Regions from separate parts of the Micromonospora sp. NPDC005686 genome, predicted to be linked through region 1. Evidence: riboswitches for the same ligand, from Rfam matches in the RefSeq annotation. Region 1 holds a riboswitch; the other holds the start of a gene.
The links. Region 1 has a riboswitch for thiamine pyrophosphate ahead of ACFYON_RS15670 (ECF transporter S component). Riboswitches for the same ligand answer to the same signal wherever they lie in the genome.
Positions count from the first base shown of each region.

Region 2: another riboswitch for thiamine pyrophosphate. It lies ahead of thiE (thiamine phosphate synthase); the one in region 1 lies ahead of ACFYON_RS15670 (ECF transporter S component).

Region 1 covers NZ_JBIAIY010000006.1:78,362-81,761, reverse strand. Annotated here, with positions in the region: gene ACFYON_RS15680 (sugar isomerase domain-containing protein) at 1-231, opposite strand, end outside; gene ACFYON_RS15675 (alpha/beta fold hydrolase) at 228-1,061, opposite strand; TPP riboswitch at 1,138-1,244, shown strand; gene ACFYON_RS15670 (ECF transporter S component) at 1,320-1,910, shown strand; gene ACFYON_RS15665 (ABC transporter ATP-binding protein) at 2,023-3,400, shown strand, end outside.
Region 2 covers NZ_JBIAIY010000002.1:597,547-600,946, reverse strand. Annotated here, with positions in the region: gene thiO (glycine oxidase ThiO) at 1-1,053, opposite strand, end outside; gene thiE (thiamine phosphate synthase) at 1,047-1,673, opposite strand; TPP riboswitch at 1,668-1,779, opposite strand; gene ACFYON_RS06765 (DUF559 domain-containing protein) at 1,897-2,808, shown strand; gene ACFYON_RS06760 (aldo/keto reductase) at 3,365-3,400, opposite strand, start outside.

The DNA.
Region 1 (3,400 bases):
CAGGTCACGCAACGCGATCCGGTTGGTGGGCACCAGGCCGCCGGCCCGCCCGGCGATCTCCATGGCCAGCGCCTCGGAGTGCCCGGTGCCGAACGCGTGCACCACACCGTCGGCGCCCAGCGCCGCCGCGATCAGGTCGGCCGCGGCGGCCACGTTGCCTCGCTGCTCGGCGGCGACCCGGCCGATCGTCTCGGTCGCCACCGCCAGGTACGCCTCGGCGCTCACCGTCATGCTGCCTCCGTTCCCGCCCGGGCGAGGATCGCCTCGGCCAGCGGGCCGGGCGCCTCGTCCGGGATCCAGTGGCTGACGCCGGACAGCGTCACGAACCGGTAGTCACCGGTCACGTGCGCGGCGCAGGCCTGCGCGGCCGTCCGGCCGATCGCCACGTCCTTGTCGCTCCAGACGAACGTGGTGGGTACCCCGACCGGGGCGACCGCCTTCATGTCCGTCCCGGTCATCGCGCGGTACCAGTTCAGCGCCGCCGTCAACGCCCCCGGCTCGCGCATCGGCTCGGCGTAGCGGGCCACCGCGGCGGCGTCGCCCACCCCGCCGAGCATCTTGCGCAGCACTGCGGCGTTCCACGCCAGCAGCACCTTCTCCGCCGTACCGGGCTTGCGGAACAACGTGATGTAGGCGGACTTGGCCTTCTGCCGCGTGTCGGTGGCGAGCGCGTGCCCCATCGCGGCCGGGTGCGGCACCGACACCGCGGTGAGCGTCCGCACCCGCTCCGGGCGCGCCGCCGCCAGGCCCCAGGCGACGATCGCGCCCCAGTCGTGGCCGACCAGGTGCGCGCGGCTCACCCCGAGCGCGTCGAGCACCGCCGCCGCGTCGGCCACCAGCTCCGGAATCCGGTACGCCCCGACGCCGGCCGGACGGGCGCCGGGCGAGTAGCCGCGCTGGTCGAGCGCGTACGTGCGCAGCCCGGCGGCGTGCAGCGCGGGCGTGACCGCGTCCCACTCGCCCGAGTGCTGCGGGAAGCCGTGCAGCAACAGGACCGGGTCGCCGGCCTCGGGGCCGCCGGCGCGTACCTCGAACGTCAGTCCTCGCGCATTCACCAGCATGATCGCCACCATACCGACACTCGTCCTGCTGGGCCGGGGCCCGTCGTCGGTGCTAGCGTCTGCGACGAGACAACTTCACATCCGACAGGGGAGCGCACAGCGCTGAGAGTGCGGGCCGGTGCCCGCAGACCCTCGAACCTGATCTGGGTAATGCCAGCGCAGGGAGTTCGGTCGACCTCCAGCCGCGTCGCCGTCCGGTGACCACCGGGCGCGGCGTGCGTCTTCTCCTGGTTCACCTCGACGAACTGGGAGCCAACCGTGAACCACACCGACAGCAACCGCTGGCGTACCGTCGACATCGTCGTCGCCTCGGTCATCGCCGTCGCCTTCGGCGTCGTGTTCTGGGCCTGGGGCCTGCTCTGGAGCGCCACCGACGCGGCGTTCGCGTTCTTCCCGCCGGCGCAGGCCGTGCTCTACGGCGTGTGGCTGATCCCGGCGGTGCTCGCCGGCCTGATCATCCGCAAGCCGGGCGCCGCGCTCTACTGCGAGACGGTTGCCGCGATCGTCTCCGCCCTGCTGGGCAGCCAGTGGGCGGGCATCGTGATCCTCCAGGGCCTGATGCAGGGCATCGGCGCCGAGCTGGCCTTCGCCGCGTTCCGGTACCGCTCGTTCCGCCTGCCGGTGGCGGTGCTGGCCGGTGCGCTGACCGGTCTCGGTGCGGCGACCTTCGACTTCGTCTACTGGAACAAGGCGTACGACTTCGCCTCCTACCGCCTCCCGTACGCGCTGATCACGATCGTCAGCGCCACGATCGTCGCCGGCCTGGGCGCGCACGTCCTCACCCGCGCGCTGGCGAACACCGGCGTGCTGGACCGCTTCCCCGCCGGCCGAGACCGCGCCCTGGTCTAGCCCTCCCCTCCCCGCCCCGCCCCGGCGATCAAGGAGTTTGCGTCCGCCGGGCACGGTTTTCCGGACGCGAACTCCTTGATCACCCAGGCTGGAGAGCGGAGAGGGGGACGCGGTGAGCGCTGTGGTGCTGCGGGGGTTCGGGTGGCGGCACGGGGGACGCAAGCGGTGGGCTCTGCGCGGGGTGGATCTGCGGGTGGAGAGCGGGGAGCGGGTGCTGCTGCTCGGACCCTCGGGAGCCGGCAAGAGCACCTTGCTGGCCGCGCTCGCCGGGCTGCTGCCGGAGGACTCCGGCGAGCAGGAGGGCACCGTCGAGATCGACGGGCTGGATCCGCGCAAGGCCCGCGAGCGCGTCGGCATCCTGTTCCAGGACCCGCAGACCCAGCTCGTGATGGCCCGCTCCGGCGACGACGTCGCGTTCGGGCTGGAGAACCGGGGCGTGCCGGCCGACGAGATCTGGCCCCGCGTCGACGAGGCGCTGCACCGGGTCGGCTTCCCGTACCCCCGGGACCGCCCGACCGCCGCGCTCAGCGGCGGCGAGCAGCAGCGGCTGGCGCTGGCCGGCACGCTCGCGCTCCGCCCCGGCCTGCTCCTGCTGGACGAGCCCACCGCCAACCTCGACCCGGGCGGCGCCGCCCTGATCCGCCGCGCCGTCGCGAACGCGCTCGACCCGGACACCACGATGATCCTGGTCGAGCACCGGATCACCGAGGCGCTGCCGCTGGTCGACCGGGTGGTGGTGCTGGAACCCGGCGGCGGGGTACGCGCCGACGGGCCACCCGAGGTGGTCTTCGCCGCGCACGGCGACGCGCTGGCCGCCGCCGGGGTCTGGGTGCCCGGCCACGTCGCGCCGCCCCGGCACGCCACCACGCCGCCCGGCGACGTGCTGCTCACCGCCGACCGGCTCGGCCTGCCACCCCGGCTGAACCCCACCGATCTTCGGGTACGCGCCGGCGAGGCGCTCGCCGTCCTCGGCCCCAACGGGGCGGGCAAGTCCACGCTGGCGCTGCTCCTGGGCGGCCTGCTCCGCCCCGGGACCGGCGCCGTCACCGCGTCCGCCGAGCTGGCCGGGCGGGACGCGCGCACTCCCCCGCACCGCTGGCGGGCGCCCGCTCTGGTGCGCCGGATCGGCTCGGTGTTCCAGGACCCGGAGCACCAGTTCGTCAGCGCCACCGTCCGCGACGAACTGGCGCTCGGGCCGCGCCGAACCGGTCAGTCCGAGGCGGCGGTGACCGCCACCGTGGACGCGTTGCTGCACCGGCTGCGGCTGGACAAGCTGGCCGGCGCCAACCCGTACACCCTCTCCGGTGGGGAGGCGCGGCGGCTGAGCGTGGCGACGGCCCTGGCCACCGCGCCCCGCCTGCTGATCTGCGACGAACCCACGTTCGGCCAGGACCGGCGCACCTGGCTGGAGCTGGTCGGCCTGCTGGCCGAACTGCGCGACGCCGGACACGGCGTGGTCGCGGTGACCCACGACGAGGACTTCGTGGCCG
Region 2 (3,400 bases), on a different contig from region 1:
GGTGACGATCAGCTCGGTGACCAGGTCGGCGGTGACCGGGGTGAGCACGATGCCGTGCCGGTGGTGCCCGGTGGCCACGAGCACCCCCGGCCGTCCGGGCAGCGGCCCGATGATCGGCGCGTTGTCCGGCGTACCGGGGCGCAGCCCGGCGACGGCCTCCACCAGCTCGTACTCGACGAGTTCCGGCACCAGCTCCGCGGCGGCGCGCAGCAGCGTCAGCACCCCGCCGGCGGTGACCTCGGTGTCCGCGCGCTCCTCGACTGTCGCCCCGACCACCACCTCACCGCTGTCCCGGGGCACCAGGTAGACCGACTCGCTGTCCGCGTACCCCCGGATCACGTGCCGGAAGGCCGGCGGACCGCCACCGGGCGCGCGCAGCCGCAGCACCTGGCCCTTCACCGGGCGGACCGGCAGACCGGTCAGCGCCGCCGCGCCGCAACCGGCCGCGACCACGGTGACCCGGGCGTCCACCTCGGACAGCGCGCCGACGCGGGCCGGGCGCAGCTCCACCCCGGCCCGTCCGGCGGCCGTGCGCAGCGCCGCGACCAGCCGGCGCGGGTCGACCTGGTGGTCGCCGGGGGCCACCGCGCCACCGCGCACGCGCGGCGCCAGCGCCGGCTCGCGGTCGCGCAGCTCCGAGGGGCGCAGCGGCGTGATCGGCAGTCCCAGACCCCGTTGGTACGACCACAGCCGCCCCGCCTCGGCCAGGTCGTCGGCGGTGAGCCCGACGACGAGCGTGCCCTCGGTGCGGTAGCCGAGGTCGACGCCGCTCGCCTCGGCCAGCTCGGCGGCGAAACCGGGCCAGCGGGCGGCGGACCCGACGAGCAGGGCGGTCAGCTCGTGCTCACCGAAGTACGCCTCGGCGACCGGCGAGAGCATCCCGGCGGCCACCGACGAGGCGCCCGAACCGGGCCGGTCGTCGTGCACCACCACACGCAGTCCGCGCTGCGCGCACCGCCACGCGACGGCGAGTCCGACCGGCCCGGCGCCCACCACCGCCACGTCGGGCCCTCTGTCAACGCCTCCGGTAGCGGAAGGGCCCTCTCTCACCACGTCAGCGCCCGCATCAACTCGGCCGCGGCGTGTGCGGGATCGGCGGCCGTGCTGAGCGCGCCGACCACCGCCACCCCGTACGCCCCGGCCGCCCGCAGTGCCGGCACACCCGCGGCGGTCACCCCACCGATCGCGATGATCGGCACGCCCACCGCCTCGGCGACCGCGCGTACCCCCTCGGGGCCGATCGGATCCGGCAGGCCGGACTTGGTCGTGGTGACGTGACACGGGCCCACGCCCAGGTAGCTCGCGCCCGCGTCCACCGCCGCGCGGGCGCCCACCGGCTCCCGGGCGGTCGCGCCCAGCACGGCGTCCGGGCCGAGCACCCGGCGCGCGGCGGCCACGGGCAGGTCGTCCGCGCCGACGTGGCCACCGGCGGCGCCCACCGCCAGCGCCACGTGCAGCCGGTCGTTCACCAGGCACTGTGCCCCGTACGGCCGGCACTCCTGCGCCACCCGGCACGCCAGCTCGTACGCCTCCCGGTCGGTGGCGTCGTCCTCCACGCGCACCTGCACGACGAGTTCGGCGCCGGCCACCGGCAGGGCGGCACGCAGCACGGCGAGCGGGTCACGCCCCGGCCGGGTGTCGGTGACGAGATGCAGTCGTCCCAGGGACAGCACGGCAACGCTCCTCCCTGCGCCGGCATTACCCGGATCAGGTTCGACGGTCGGGGGCTCCCAGCCCCCCTCTCAGCCCGGTCCGCACCGGGCTCCCGTGGGTTACTTGCGGCCTACCGTACGACGCCTCCCGCCCGTACGGAAGGCCGGGTGAGGTTTTTCCAGGAACCAGCCGTCCGCCGGATTGGGACAGCGGGTGACCGTCTCCTCACGACACGCTGCCCGGATGTCCGTTCCCGCCCGCGTTCCGCGCAACCTTGCGATCCTGCCGTTCCGGGGCGGCCGCGCCGTCTCCCAAGGGCTGCTCACCTGGACGATGCTGCGCGGGCCGACGTGGATCCGCCTGCTGCCGGACGTGTACGTGCACCGGGACGGACACCGCGCCGACGACCACCGGATGTGGTGCGAGGCGGTGGCGTTGCGCCTGCCTCCGGGTGGCGTGCTGGCGGGGCGCAGCGCCGCCTGGCTGTTCGGCGCGGACGTGCTCACCCGCGACGCGCCGGTCACCGTGCTGCTGCCGACTGCTGCTCGACTGCGACCGCACCCACGGTTGCGGTTGGTCCGGTCGCCGCTGCCGGAGCGGGACCGCACCCTCGTCGGCGGTCTGCCGGTCACCACCCCGCTGCGTACCGCGTTCGACCTGGGCCGACAGGGCTCACTCGCCGAGGCGTTGGTCGCCGTCGACGCGCTGCTGCGTCGCCGGGTCGTGAAGCTGCCCGCCCTGCGGGCCTACGCCGCCGACCGGCCGGGCTGGCCGGGCGCTCCGCTGCTGCGCGAGGTGCTGGCGCTGGCCGAGCCGTTGAGCGAGTCCCCGATGGAGACGCGACTGCGGCTGCTCCTCCTCGACGCCGGTCTCGGCCCGCTCACCGCCCAGCACGAGGTGCGCGCCGGCGGACGCTTCGTGGCCCGGGTGGACCTGGCCTGGCCGGCTCTCCGCCTCGCGGTCGAGTACGACGGCGACCACCACCGGGAGCGGGCAAACTTCCGGCGGGACGTGGCGCGCCTGAACGCGCTGCGCGCGGCCGGGTGGGTCGTACTCCGGTTCACCGCCGACGACGTGCTACGCCGACCCGACGCCACTGTCGCCCTGGTACGCCAGGCCCTGGCCGAACGTCGTGCCACCGCAGCAAACCACTGATCCGCGCCCTCGGCTCGCCGCCCTCCGCACCCTCCAGCTCGCCGCCCGCAGCCCGCAGCCCCGAGTCTCGCCCCGCCGCGCCCCCGGCCCGGCCACCGCCACCCGGTGTCTGGCCGGGCCGGGCCGGGCCGGCCGAGACACCACGGGCGTCAGGAGGCCGCCCGCAGACACCTATGGCGTTCCACCCGCGACTGAATCTGGCGACGAGTGGAACGCCATGAGTGTCTCAATGCCTCCTTGACACCCATACCGTTCCACCCATCGTGGGCGCTGCCTCTGAGTGGAACGCCATGGGTGCCTGCGCGCGCGGGCGGCCCCGGTGTGCGCACGCCCGCCGAGCCGGGGCAAGCCCCGACGCTCGCACGCCGACGAGCGGACGCACCTGCGACGCGCGGGCGGACCGAACACGGGTGGACCGAACGCGCGAGCGCACGCCCGACGCGCGAGCGGGCCCGACGCGCGAGCGGACCCAACGCGCGGGCGGACCGAACGCGCGGACGGGCCGAACGCGCGCGGGCCCGACGCGCAGGCGGGCGCGTCCGCGCGGGCAGGGACGTCAGAGGATGGCGTCCAGGGCGTCCAGGTCCTCGTC